2 regions of the Acidovorax sp. Q11 genome follow, and region 2 is predicted to be linked to the other one. Evidence: predicted binding sites of a transcription regulator. Region 2 holds the regulator's gene; the other holds the start of a gene.
The links. Region 2 encodes sigma-54, which starts transcription at its own class of promoters, with help from an activator protein. Its sites were predicted from a motif close to TGGCANGNAANCTGCTTT; they were not measured.
Positions count from the first base shown of each region.

Region 1: ACYZGB_RS14445 (TorF family putative porin) is a predicted target of sigma-54. The motif match lies at 3,265-3,282, and genes of this name have one in related genera.

Region 1 is NZ_JBUDZG010000017.1:46,489-53,570, forward strand. It holds gene glcE (glycolate oxidase subunit GlcE) at 1-261, opposite strand, end outside; gene amt (ammonium transporter) at 537-2,078, opposite strand; gene glnK (P-II family nitrogen regulator) at 2,115-2,453, opposite strand; gene ACYZGB_RS14445 (TorF family putative porin) at 2,497-3,228, opposite strand; gene ACYZGB_RS14450 (YifB family Mg chelatase-like AAA ATPase) at 3,454-4,998, shown strand; gene ACYZGB_RS14455 (MarR family winged helix-turn-helix transcriptional regulator) at 5,156-5,662, shown strand; gene ACYZGB_RS14460 (acyl CoA:acetate/3-ketoacid CoA transferase) at 5,741-7,082, opposite strand, start outside.
Region 2 is NZ_JBUDZG010000007.1:173,292-180,373, forward strand. It holds gene ACYZGB_RS08835 (THUMP domain-containing class I SAM-dependent RNA methyltransferase) at 1-899, opposite strand, end outside; gene ACYZGB_RS08840 (acyl-CoA thioesterase) at 896-1,378, opposite strand; gene ACYZGB_RS08845 (glutaredoxin domain-containing protein) at 1,603-2,085, shown strand; gene ACYZGB_RS08850 (RNA polymerase factor sigma-54) at 2,136-3,719, opposite strand; gene lptB (LPS export ABC transporter ATP-binding protein) at 3,719-4,501, opposite strand; gene lptA (lipopolysaccharide transport periplasmic protein LptA) at 4,498-5,154, opposite strand; gene ACYZGB_RS08865 (thiol:disulfide interchange protein DsbA/DsbL) at 5,290-5,937, opposite strand; gene ACYZGB_RS08870 (SPOR domain-containing protein) at 6,017-6,670, opposite strand; gene argS (arginine--tRNA ligase) at 6,686-7,082, opposite strand, start outside.

The sequences.
Region 1 (7,082 bases), on a different contig from region 2:
GGGTGGCTCAAACGGCAGGCACTGGCCACGCTCGGCCAGCGCGGCCTCCAGCTCGGCCAGTGGGGTGCCGGCGCGCACTGTGACGACCAGCTCGCTGGGCTCGTAGCTCACGATGCCGCGCAGCCCCCGGGTGTCGAGCACCTCGCCGTGCAGGGCTAGGCCGTGGAAGTCCTTGGTGCCCCCGCCACGGATGCGCAACGGGGTCTGGTCGGCCGCAGCGGCACGCACACGCTCGGCAATCGGGGCAAGGGAAAAGTCCATCCGTGCATCGTAGCGGCAGCGGTGTACGGCACGGCAGGCGGGGCGCGTGAATTTTTTGAACAGCGCTTGTGAAGGACAGCGGTCTGGTGGAAGGGGACAGCAAGGGGCGCAACGCCCCTGCTCCAGAACAAGCCAAGCGAGCCCCCTGCTGGCGCAAAAATGGCCCGCCGGTGGTCGGCGGGCCAAAGAACCCAGAGGAGTAACTCGCTTGTTTTTCTTGCTACCACGCCACGGTGCCACCAGACACCGCAGCGCGCGGGGCGCAGGGCCGAAGATCAGCGGTTGTACGCCGTTTCGCCGTGCGATGTGATGTCCAGACCTTCGCGTTCGTCTTCTTCCGTGACACGCAGGCCCAGGGTCAGGTCCACAATCTTGTAGGCCACGAAGGACACCACACCCGACCACACGATGGTCAGCAGCACGGCCTTGGCCTGCGTCCCCACCTGGGCGGCGATGGAGTAGTCAGCAGCCGTGACCATGGAAGCGGTCACCCAGTCAGCCACGTAGCCAGGACCGCCGAGGGACGGCGAGTTGAACACGCCGGTCAGCAGGGCACCCACGATGCCGCCGATGCCGTGCACGCCGAACACGTCGAGCGAGTCGTCTGCACCCAAGAGCTTCTTGAGGCCGTTGACACCCCACAGGCAGGCAAAACCACCCACCAGGCCGATCACCAGGGCACCGCCGATGCCGACGTTGCCAGCAGCCGGCGTGACGGCCACCAAGCCTGCCACGGCGCCCGACGCTGCACCCAGCATCGAAGCCTTGCCACGCATCAGCGCTTCACCGATGCACCATGCCAGCACGGCAGCGGCGGTGGCCACCAGCGTGTTGATAAAGGCCAGGGCGGCGAAGCCGTTGGCTTCCAGGGCAGAACCGGCATTGAAACCGAACCAGCCCACCCACAGCAGCGAGGCGCCCACCATGGTCAGCGTCAGGCTGTGAGGCGCCATGGCTTCCTTGCCGTAGCCGATGCGCTTGCCCACCATGAACGCGCCCACCAGGCCCGCCACAGCGGCGTTGATGTGCACCACGGTACCGCCAGCGAAGTCCAGAGCACCCCACTGCCAGATCTGGCCGGCCTTGCCGGTCATGGCGTCAGCCACTTCCTTGGAGGCGTAAGCGTCAGGGCCCATCCAGAACCACACCATGTGGGCGATCGGCAGGTAGCTGAAGGTGAACCACAGCACCATGAACAGCATGACGGCGCTGAACTTGATGCGCTCGGCGAACGCACCCACGATCAGAGCGCAGGTGATGCCGGCGAACGTGGCCTGGAAGGCAGCGAACACCACTTCAGGAATCACGACACCCTTGCTGAACGTGGCCGCGTTGGCAAACGTGCCCGCAGCGTTGTCCCAGATGCCCTTCATGAACAGGCGGTCGAAGCCCCCGATGAAGGCACTGCCTTCGGTAAAGGCCAGGCTGTAGCCGTAGATGAACCACAGCACCACGATCAGCGAGAACGTGACCATGACCTGCATCAGCACGGACAGCATGTTCTTGCTGCGCACCAGGCCGCCGTAGAACAGCGCCAGGCCGGGCAAGACCATCAGGATCACCAACAGGGTGGAGGTCATCATCCAGGCCGTGTCGCCCTTGTTGGGGACGGGCGCTGGCGCTTCTGCGGCAGCGGCAGCAGGAGCGGCGGCAGGAGCCGCAGCCGGGGCAGCAGCAGCTGCGGGTGCAGCGGCCTCAGCAGCCGGGGCAGCGGAGGTGGCGGCCGCCGGTTCGGCGGCAGGAGCCTGGGCCAGGGACAGATTGCCCATGGTCAGCAGACCCAGCCCCAGAATGAAGGAAGCAAGCAGTTTTTTCATGGCATTTCTTCTCTTGTGTCTGTTGCGACCGGGCCCTTACAGGGCTTCCTTGCCGGTTTCGCCCGTGCGGATGCGCACCACCTGCTCCAGGTGGGTCACAAAGATCTTGCCGTCACCGATCTTGCCGGTGCGCGCGGCGCTTTCGATGGACTCGATCACACGGTCCACCAGGTCGTCCGCGATAGCGGCTTCGATCTTGACCTTGGGCAAGAAGTCCACCACATACTCTGCACCACGGTACAGCTCGGTGTGACCCTTCTGGCGGCCAAAACCCTTGACCTCAGTGACCGTGATGCCTTGCACGCCGATGTCCGAAAGCGCTTCGCGCACTTCGTCCAGCTTGAAGGGCTTGATGATGGCTGTCACCATTTTCATTTTGGATTCCTCCGGAATGGGCGCCCGGGGCGCCCATTGAGATTTACAGGGTTTTGGTCAGCGTGACGATCACGCGCGACTTGTTGACGTGGCCGAAGAAGGCCTTCTTGTTGGCACCAACCACGGCCGCGCCCAGCGACAGGCCACCGCCAAAGTCATACGCGCCACCCAATTGATAGTCCATGTAGTTGGGTACGCCCAGGTCCTTGATGTCGCTGGCAAAACGCGTGAAGCCCACCGAGGCCTTCACGGTGACGCTGGGCGCCACTTCCTGCGCAAAGCCGAAGTTCAGGTAACCCGTGTTGCGGCCCTTCAGGCCCGAGCCGGACTTGGCACCGGCAAAGCCGAAGTAGTCCTTGGAGATGGTATGCGAATACTTGGCAGTGAAGGGGCCCATGGTGGCCGCGCCATACAGCTCGGTGGTGTTGCCGTTGCTGTTGCCGGGGTAGATGTAGGTCAGGGCGCCCACATCGAAGTCAGCGCCTGCGGCCTTGAACTTGTAGCCGCCGTACAGGTCGGATTCGAGCGAATTGTTGGTCAGCCAGTCCACGCTGGAGTTCCAGTTGCCCACGTACCAGCCGGATTCGCCAAAGGCGTAGTCGAAGCCGCCTTGCAGCGCAGGCTTGACGGCCTTGGCCTTGGTGGCGTCCTGGTCCTGGCCACGGAACTTGTAGTTGGTGGTCAGGCTGACGTTGCCGGTGAGCTGGGCACTGGCCAGCATGGGAAGGGTTGCAACAAGGGCAACGCCCAGGGTCTTGATGATGGCGCGGGTCATGTTTCCTCCGGTTGGACAAAGTAGGGACAAGCGCTTTAAGCACGGAACGTGCCATTGCCTCCACAGGCCCGGCGCATGCGGCCCGGGCGCGGTTGCGTTGGGTTACAACAATCCCCAGTACAGTGGTGGGGATCGCGCCGGGCGCAGCGCACCCATATGGTGCATAAACCCACAAGCCCGCGCCAAAACACCCACAAACGCACCCATCTGGGGAGAAACCGTTTCATGAGTCTTGCTTTGGTGCAAAGCCGCGCCCTTCTGGGGATGTTGGCGCCTTCTGTCACCGTGGAAGTGCATCTGGCCAACGGCCTGCCCAGCTTCACGCTGGTGGGGCTGGCCGAGGTGGAGGTGAAGGAGGCCCGCGAGCGCGTGCGCTCGGCGCTGCAGAACGCGGGGCTGGAGTTCCCCACCAACAAACGCATCACGGTCAATTTGGCCCCGGCCGATTTGCCCAAGGACTCGGGCCGCTTCGATTTGCCCATTGCCCTGGGCATCCTTGCCGCCAGCGGCCAGGTGGATGCCAGCCGCCTGGCGGGCTACGAGTTTGCGGGGGAGCTGTCGCTGTCGGGCGAGCTGCGCCCCGTGCGCGGCGCGCTGGCCACCAGCCTGGCGCTGCAGACGCAGCGGATCGACACCCAGCTGGTGCTGCCCCCCGGCAGCGCCGAAGAGGCCGCCCTGGTGCCCTCTGCCCAGGTGGTGCGCGCGCGCCACCTGCTGGACGTGGTGCGCGCCTTTCTGCCCCCGGGCTGCGTGGCGGGCGACGATGCCGACGTGGCCAACGACGGCTGGACCCGCCTGGCGGCCACCCCCATGGCCACCCGCACCACCGGCCCCGACATGGCCGACGTGAAGGGCCAGGCCGGCGCCAAACGCGCGCTGGAGATTGCCGCTGCGGGTGGCCACAGCGTACTGATGGCCGGACCACCGGGCTCGGGCAAATCGATGCTGGCTCAGCGTTTTGCGGGCCTGCTGCCCGCGATGACGGTGGAAGAAGCGCTGGAGAGCGCCGCCATTGCCAGCCTGGCCGGGCGCTTTCGCCCCGAGGCCTGGGGCCAGCGACCGACTGGCCAGCCGCACCACACGGCCAGCGCAGTGGCGTTGGTGGGTGGCGGCTCGCCCCCGCGCCCGGGCGAAATCTCCCTGGCCCATCAAGGCGTCCTTTTTTTGGACGAACTGCCTGAATTCCCCAGGGCCGCGCTGGAGGCCCTGCGAGAGCCGCTGGAGACAGGCCACATCACCATCGCCCGCGCCGCCCAGCGCGCGGAGTTTCCGGCGCGCTTTCAGATGATTGCGGCCATGAACCCCTGCCCCTGCGGGTTTCTGGGCTCCTCTCAGCGCGCGTGCCGCTGCACACCCGACCAGGTGAACCGCTACCAGGCCAAGCTCAGCGGCCCGCTGCTGGACCGCATCGACCTGCATGTGGAGGTGCCCGCCCTGCCCGCCGAGCAGCTGGTGCAGACCCCGGCGGGTGAATCCACCACCGCCATCCGCACGCGCGTGGAGCAGGCCCGCCAGCGCGCACTCGCCCGCCAGGGCAAGGCCAACCAGGCGCTGCAGGGCCAGGAGATCGACAACCACCTGCAGCTGCAGGATGCGGCTGCGAAGTTCCTGAACACCGCTGCCGCCCGCCTGGGCTGGTCGGCGCGCAGCACGCACCGTGCGCTCAAGGTGGCCCGCACCATTGCCGACCTGGCAGGCGCCGCTGACACCGAGGTGGGCCATGTGGCCGAGGCCGTGCAGTACCGCCGCGTGCTGCGCCACCCCGCCTGACGCGCATGGCAGGCGCCTGCCACTGCGGGTTTTTACGCATCATTTACTACTATTTTTATAGCTAAACAGGCAATACAGACAGGCGCAAACGGCTGATTTGAATCAAATTTCTTGCTGTCTTGCACCCACCCCCACATTGCGCCGCCACAATCGCCCCATGCCCAGCCCCCGCACTTCCAAAAAGACCGCCGCCGCCACGCTCGACACCCCTGCCACGCCCGCGCCTGAATCGGTGGACACCGGTTTTCTGCGCACCCTGGTGGGCTACAACGCGCGGCGCGCGTCGCTGGCCGTGATCGAGGTGTTCATGGAACGCATGGCGGTGTACCGCCTCAAGGTGGTGGATTTTTCGGTGCTGTCGCTGGTGGCGCACAACCCGGGCGTGACCTCGCGCCAGCTGTGCGTGACGCTGGGCGTGTTGCCGCCCAACCTGGTGGGCCTGATTGCGGCGCTGGAGCGGCGCGGGCTGATCGAGCGCCGCCCCCACCCCAGCGACGGCCGCGCCATGGGCCTGCACCTGACGCCCGCCGGTGTGGAACTGACCGCCCAGGCCGAGCAGACCGCCGCGCAGCTGGAGGTGGACGCCACCGCCGGCCTCACGGCCGCCGAACGCAAGACGCTGATACGCCTGCTGCAAAAGGTCTACGCCCGCGACGGGGCCTGACAAAAAAATGGGGCGCTGCAGCCAGCGCCCCTTGGTCTTTGGTTTTGTGCCCGGCTTCGGGCAGCTTCAGCGCCCCGTTTATTGGCCTGCGGCCGCCGGTGCCACCGCCTCAGACTTCGCCGCCATGGCCGCCGCCAGCCCGCCCCACTTTTCGTGGAACAGGCCCGCGTCCATGGTCTTCACATTGCGCATGATCGGCTTGAAGCCCATGTGCGCCAGCACGTCGCGCTCCAGGTCGATGCCGGGCGCAATCTCTGTCAGCTCCAGGCCTTCGGTGGTCAGGTGGAACACGGCGCGTTCGGTCACGAAGAGCACGTTCTGCTCCCGCTGGGCAGCATCCAGCCCGTTGAAGGTGATCTGCTCGACCTTCTCGATGAACTTGCGCGAGCGGCCTTCCCGGGCGATGGTGAGCTGGCCGTCGGCCACCTTCACCTCCAGGCCACCTGCCGTGAAGGTGCCGCAGAACACCAGGTTCTTGGTCGAGCGCGTGATGTTCACAAAGCCGCCACAGCCCACGGGCCGGCCGTTGAACTTGCTCACGTTCACGTTGCCGTGGTTGTCGGCCTGCGCCAGGCCCAGGAAGCTCGCGTCCAGCCCGCCGCCGTCGTAAAAGTCGAACTGCAACGACTGCTCAATGATCGCGTCGGCGTTGTAGGCCGTGCCGAAGTCACCCAGCTGCGCCGGGATGCCGCCGGTGATGCCACTTTCCACGCTCAGCGTGAACTGGTCCGCCACGCCCTCTTCCGCCGCCACCGACGGCACACCGGCCGGAATACCGATGCCCAGGTTGGTGATGGCACCCGGCTTCAGCTCCAGCGCGGTGCGGCGTGCGATGACCTTGCGTTCGTCCAGTGCCATGGGCGCCAGCGAGTTCACCGGCACGCGCACGTCGCCACACAGCGCGGCGTTGAACTGCGTGGTGATGGTCTGCATGTGGTTCTCGGGCTGGCTGACCACCACGTAGTCCACCGACACCCCCGGCACCTTGACCGACTTGGGGTGCAGGCTGCCCGCCTTGACGATGCGCTCCACCTGCGCGATCACGATGCCGCCGCAGGCCTTGGCCGCGTGGGCGATGTTGATCTGCTCCAGCAGCACACCTTCCTTGTCCAGCGTGATGTTGCCGTTCTCGTCGGCCAGCGTGCCGCGGATGATGGCCACATCAACCTTGGGCGCGGGGTAGAACAGCCATTCCTCGCCGTTGAACTCGACGAGCTTGACCAGGTCTTCGGTGGACTTGCTGTTGAGCTTGCCGCCTTCGATGCGCGGGTCTACAAACGTGCCCAAGCCCACCTTGGTCAGCAGCCCGGGGCTGCGGCTGGCGATGTGGCGCGTGAGGTGCGACAGGCTGCCCTGCGGGAAGTTGTAGGCCTCGACCTCGCCGTCAAACACCATCTTCATCATCTCGGCGCCGGTCTGG
Region 2 (7,082 bases):
GGCATGCGCTGCAGGGCGTCGCCGCCGCGCAGCTGTACAGCCTCGGCCACACCGGCGCGCTCGGCATTGCGCTGCGCAAAATCGACCATGCGGAAGGCCACATCACTGCCAAAAATGGGCACTGCGCTGGTCTGTATTGCGCTTTCAGCTTCGTTTTTAATAGCACCCCAGACATGCGCCTGGAACGGCAGCAGTTTCTCGAACGCAAAGCGCCGCAACATGCCCGCCGGGATGCGGCAGGCGATCTGTGCGGCCTCGACCACGATGGTGCCGCTGCCGCAGCAGGGGTCGTACAGGGGCTGGGGGTTGTCGCCATGCGGGTCCCAGCCACTGGCGGCGATCATGGCGGCGGCCAGGGTTTCCTTGAGCGGCGCGTCGCCCTTGTCCTCGCGCCAGCCGCGCTTGAACAGCGGCTCGCCCGAGGTGTCGATGTAGATCGTGGCCTCGTCGGTGGTCAGGTGCAGGTGGATGCGCACATCGGGCCACTGGGTGTTCACGTCGGGCCGCACGCCGCTCTTGTGGCGGAAGCGATCGGCCACGGCATCTTTGACCTTGAGGCCCGCAAAGTTGAGGCTCTGCAACGGGCTGTGCTGGGCGGTCACCTCGACCTTGAAGGTCTGGCGCGTGGTGAACCAGATCTCCCAGGCCACATCGCTGGCCATGGCGTAGAGGTCGTTTTCGGAACGGTACGGGCGGTGCGCCAGCTGCACCAGCACGCGCTGGGCCAGGCGGCTGTGCAGGTTGAGCTGCATGGCCTGGCGCCACGAGGCGCGCAGCAGCACGCCACCCCGGCCTACCAGCAGGTCTTGCCCCGTGAGGCCAGTGATGCCATGCACCTCGTCGGCCAGAAAGCCCTCGACGCCCGCAGCGCAAGGAAGGAAAAGTTGGAGTTGGTTCATGTCGATGGGGAGGATACGCGCTCGGGCACTGCGGGGGAACCGGGCTCACCTGCGCGGGCTAACAGCAATTGGCGGATGGATTCGGGGATCAACGCCACCTTGCGGTCGGCCTTGCCGATGAAGACGATGCCGATCTTGCCGCGTGCCACTTCGCGGCCGGAGGTCTTCTCGGTCATGCAGAACACGAGGTCGAAGCCGTAGCGGTTGAAGTCTGCCGGGGCCATCTCCACCCGCATGGTCTCGCCATGGAACCCCTCGGACTTGTACTGCGCCACGATGTCGCCGACGACGATGGACAGGCCGCCCACATCCGCCTCGGGGTAGCCCAGCGACTGGAAGAAACGCACGCGCGCTTCGGACACCAGGCTGAGCAGCTGCGCGTTGTCCAGGTGCCCGCCCTGGTTCACGTGGCTGATGTAGATCTGCAGCTCGGTGGCAAAGCCGAAGTGCGGGGGGAGGTCAAAAACAATGCGGGCCATGGTGGCGGACAGGGGTAGGAAAAAAGGAAGCGGAGAGCACTAGCCTGCGCGGGGAGTGGTGCGCGGCGTGTGCCGCAGGGTGCCTGCAGGGCCACCGGTGGTGGGGCGGCTCAGCACGCCAAGACGCCATGGGTCGCAATGCGGGTTGGTGGCATAAGGACCTTGCAGGCCCCATGCCCCTTGTCTCGTATGCTCTCGGGCAGCGGATTTTACCGGAGCCCCCCATGCGCCCTTTTTATCGGACCCTGCTGACCGTGCTGGTGCTGGCCGCCACGCCCTGGGGCGCAGGCGCCCAGACGCTGTACAAATCGGTGGGCGCAGACGGCAGGGTCGTGTACAGCGACAAGCCCCCTGTGACAGGTGCCGTGGAAAAGACGATGAAGCTGGAGAACCTGCCGGTGAGTGTGGTGCCGGGCGCATCGCCCGCGCCCCAGGCGGCAGCCGCCCCCGACGCGCCGCCAGCCGCAGCCCCCAGGGGCGATGTGGTGCTTTACATGGCGACCTGGTGCGGCTACTGCAAGGCGGCCAAATCCTATCTGGCGGGCAAAGGCATCGCGTATCGGGAGCTGGACATCGACACGCCTTCTGGCAAGGCGGCGTTCAAGCAGCTGGGCGCCAGGGGCGTGCCGGTCTTGCTGACCAACGGCCAGAAGATCGCCGGGTTCACACCCCAGGCGTATGACGCGGTGTTCATGGCACGCAAGTAACCTGGCGGCGGGCGTTCAAGCAGCCCTCGCGCCCTTCAACGCGTTGAGCGCTACAGCGCCTTGCGCAAATTGGCGGGCGCAATCTTGAGCGCCTCGCGGTATTTGGCCACCGTGCGGCGTGCGCATTCAATGCCCTGCTCCTTGAGCATCTCGGCGATCTGGCTGTCCGACAGCGGCTTGGTGGGGCTTTCGGCCGACACGAACTGCTTGATCAGTGCGCGCACGGCCGTGCTGGACGCATTGCCACCGGTTTCCGTGCCCAGGCCAGAGCCAAAGAAGTACTTCAGCTCGTAGGTGCCGATGGGCGTGGCCATGTACTTGGCCGTGGTCACGCGGCTGATGGTGGACTCGTGCAGGCCCAGTTCGTCGGCGATGTCGCGCAGCACCAGGGGGCGCATGGCGAGTTCGCCGTGGGTGAAGAAGTTCTTCTGCCGCTCGACGATGGCGCGCGAAACGCGCAGGATGGTGTCAAAGCGCTGCTGGATGTTCTTGATGAACCAGCGCGCCTCCTGCAGCCGCTGCTGCATGCCCTGGTGGCCCTCGCCGCCCTTGTGGCCGCGCAGCGCGCCGGCGTAGATGTCGTGCACACGCAGGCGGGGCATCACGTCGGGGTTGAGCTGCACGATGAAGTTGTGCTGGCCGTCCCGCCCGTTGGCGCGACCAGCTTTGCGCACGATGACGTCGGGGATGATGATGTTGCGCTCTACATCGACGAACTTGCGGCCGGGGCGAGGCTCCAGGCGGGCGATCAGCGCCATGGCGGCGCGGGTGCGCTCTTCGCCGTCGCCACACAGCTGGGTCAAGCGGCGGATGTCGCGGCGGGCCAGCATCTCCAGCGGCTGCTGGCAGATGGTGAGCGCCGTCTGCACGGTGTCGGGGTCGGCCTCTTCGTCGGCGTCCAGCGCCTTGAGCTGCAGCGTGAGGCATTCGGCCAGGTTGCGCGCGCCCACGCCCGTGGGCTCCAGGCTTTGCAGCAGGCGCAGCGCCACGGTAAAGCGGTGCACCAGCTCCTCGATCTGCTCCAGGTCGTCCAGCCCGGCCAGTGCGATGGCGAGTTCTTCGAGCGGCTCTTCGAGGTAACCGTCGTCGTTCAGGGATTCGATCAGGAAGCGCAGCGCGGCGCAGTCCACCTCGGACAGGCGCAGCGACAGGGCCTGGCGGTGCAAAAAGGCGGTGAGCGATTCGTGCGAGCGGGCCAGTTCGGTGGCGTCGGCGTCGTCGCCCTCCGCATCGTTGCGGGTGCGGGCCGGGGCGTCGCCACCCCACTCGGCGTCGTTGGGCGCCATCTCTACCGTGCCGTCGCCGCTCCAGTCGGGTTCGTCGGCGCCAGGGCCTGGCGATTCGGCATCATTTTGGCCCTCTGCGCCCGCTGTGCTTGCACTTGCAGCTCCTGAAAATATAGCATCTTCAGCGCTGTATTCGTCGGCTTGCGCGGGGGTGTCGGCGGCTTCCAGGCCAAACTCCTCGCGCGGCGCCTCTTCGGCCGTGCATTCGAGGAACGGGTTCTCGTCGAGCATCTGCTCGACTTCCTGCGAGAGTTCGAGTGTGGACAACTGCAGCAGCCGGATGGACTGCTGCAGCTGGGGGGTCAATGCAAGGTGCTGCGAGACGCGCAGCGACAGGCCAGGCTTCATCACATGCGGAAATGTTCGCCCAGGTACACCCGGCGCACTTCGGCGTTGTCCACGATCTCGGACGGCGTGCCCTGCGCCAGCACACGGCCGTCGCTGATGATGAAGGCGTGGTCGCAGATGCCCAGGGTCTCGCGCACGTTGTGGTCGGTGATGAGCACGCCAATGCCGCGCGCCTTGAGGAAACCGATGATGCGCTGGATCTCGATCACGGCGATGGGGTCGATGCCGGCAAAGGGCTCGTCCAGCAGGATGAAGCGCGGCTGTGTGGCCAGGGCGCGGGCGATCTCCACCCGGCGGCGCTCGCCACCGGACAGGGCCATCGCGGGCGAGGCGCGCAGGTGCTGCACGCGCAGCTCTTCCAGCAAGGCCGTCAGGCGCTCCTCGATGGCGTCGCGCGAGAGCGGCTGGCCGTCATCGCCACGCTGCAGCTCCAGCACGGCGCGCACGTTTTCTTCGACCGTGAGCTTGCGAAAAATCGAGGCTTCCTGCGGCAGATACGACAGCCCCAGGCGCGAGCGGCGGTGAATGGGCATGTGGGCCACCGAATGGCCGTCGATGCGGATGTCGCCCGCATCGCTGCGCACCAGGCCCACGATCATGTAGAACGAGGTGGTCTTGCCCGCGCCGTTGGGGCCGAGCAGCCCCACGACCTCGCCTTTTTGCACGACCAGCGACACGTCCTTGACGACCTTGCGGCTGCCGTACGACTTGGCCAGGTGCTGCACCTCCAGGCGGCTGCCGGCCTGGGTGTCAGGGCCGGGATGGACGGGCACTGCGCTCACTTGGAGCCGCCGCCAAGGCTGTTGCTGGGGCGCAGCACGGGTGCGGCGCCGGGGGCGGCCGGCGCAGGCGCTGCAGCACCAGCGGGCGGGTCCTTGGGCGCCAGCACCGCGCGCACGCGGTTGCCGGGGGCCGGGGCATCGCCTGCCGCATTGGTGGCGGGGGCGCGCTGGCCGTCCACGGTGAACACGTCGGTGAGGTTGTTGTAGACGATCACGGCACCCGTGATCTCGTCGCTGAGCGCAGCGCCCCGGTAGCGGCGCAGCTCGGCGCGGGTGATGAAACGCACGTTATCGGCCTTGCCGTCGTACTCGATGACTTCGCTTTCGCCTTCGATGTACTCGTCGGGCGCGCCGGGCAAGGTGTCGCGCTTTTGGCGGAAGAAGGCGCGTTTGCCTGCTTCGGCTGTGACCACACCAAACTGGTAGCCATCGGCATCCTGGCGCACATCCAGCCGCGCGCCGCGCAGCACGATGGTGCCCTTGGTCATGACCACGCGCCCCGAGAACACGCTGGTCTGCTTGAGTTCATCGTGGCGCAACGCGTCGGCCTCGATGTTCATGGGCTTGGCGCGGTCGGCTTTTTCAGCGTGGGCCACGCCATGAAGGCAGGCCAGGGCCGCGAGCAGGAGGGTCGGAAGGAGGCGGTGGTTCATAGGGCACGAATCTTGCAGTTCATTGTAGCCATCCCCACGCGCCCTCCATGAAGAAAGCCCGCATCAGCGGGCTTTCTTCATCGGGTATCCAGGGCCTTTGGCGCTAAGGAGCTTGTGCCCAGGGCAGCCCGGGGCTTACTTTTGCTTGACCAGCGCTTCCACGACCTGGAGCACGTTCTGCATGTTGCCGGCCATGGTGCCGTCCGTGTAGAACTTGCCCGCCACGCCCATGGAGGGCACGCCTTCCACGCCATAAGCGTCCTGCAGCTGCGAGGCGCGGCGGACCTGGTTGGAGACGGTGAACGATGCGTAGACTTCCTTGAACTTGGCGGCATCCACACCCTGCTGGGCTACCCAGGCAAAAATCTCGTCGTCCTTGGCCAGCTTGGCCTTTTCTACATGGATTGCGCGGAACACCTTGGCGTGCAGGGCTTCGAGCTTGCCCATGCCTTCCAGGGTGTAGAACAGCTTTTGCTGGGGCACGAAGCTGGCATTGAAGGCCACAGGCACGCGGCGGATGAAAAGATCCTTGGGCGCGGCCTTGACCCAGGCGTCCAGCGTGGGTTCGAACACATTGCAGTGGGGGCAGCTGTACCAGAAGAACTCGATCACATCGACCTTGCCGGCCGGTGCATCGGGCGCCACGGGCTTGTCCAGCCGCTTGTAGTCCTTGCCCTCCTTGAACTGGCGGGCCTGGGCCAGCGCGGGGGTGGCGACGGGCAGCGTCAGGGCGGAAGCGGCGACTGCCGAAGCAGCGGACAAAGAAAACTCACGGCGTTTCATGGCAAAGACTCTCCTAGTTCAGGTCTGGGGGATGGGAGCCATGCCCCCGCAAAAAGTTCAGCGCCCGAAGTCTGACGCATCAGCGCTGGACGCGCACCAGCGCCGACTCCAGCCCGGCGCCGTCGAGCTTCTCCTTGAGCTGCTCGGCATCGTCGCGCTTGGTGAAGGGGCCCACACGCACGCGGAACACCGCCCGGCCATTTTGCTCACGCTCGCTCACGCGGGCTTCCCAGCCCATCATGGCCAGCTTGGCGCGCTGGGCATCGGCATCGGCCTGGGTGCGGAAGGCACCGGCCTGCACAAAGTAGTCAAACGGGTCCACATTGCCCTTGGCGGCGGCTTTGGCCACGGCCAGGTCGCCCAGCGGGTCGGCACCCGGCTTGGTTTCGGCCTTGGCGGCCTCGGGCTTGCTGGCAGCGGGCTTGGGGGCCGACGCAGCAGCCCGCACCTCAGGCGCAGGTGCTGCAGCCGAGGCCGGCGCCGAAGCGGCAGCCGCTACGGGCGGCGCTGCAGGCCGGGCCGGGTTCTTGCCGTACAGCGGCGAGTTCGGGTCCCAGTTCTTGTTCTTCTGCGACTCGGCGGCGTCCATGTCTGCTGTGCGCCCGCCGCCCTTGTTCAGAAAAGGCACCGGCACCTTGGTCACATACACGGCCACCGCCAGCGCAGCGCCCAGGCCCACGATGACACCGACGATAAAGCCGATGATGGTCCCGCCCGTCTGTTGCTTTTTCATATTGGTAGTAACTGCTTACATTCTGGCTGGAGCTGAAACACCCAGCACGGCCAAGCCATTGTGCAATACCTGGGCGGTGGCGGCGACGAGCGCCAGGCGAGCTTTCTTCACCACTTCGTCGTCCACCAGGATGCGCTCGGCATCGTAGTAGCTGTGGTAGCTGGCGGCCAGGTCGCGCAGGTAGAAGGTCACGTCGTGCGGGGCCTCTCCGTCGGCAGCGGCGGTCAGCATCTCGGGGTATTTGGCCAGTTGCAGCATCAGTGCCTGGGCCTGGGGGCCTTCCAGGGCCGACAGGTCCACATCCTTGAGCGACGCCACATCAGCACCGCCCGCCTCCTGCCAGGCGCGCAGCACCGAGCAGATGCGCGCATGCGCGTACTGCACGTAGTACACCGGGTTGTCGTTGTTCTGC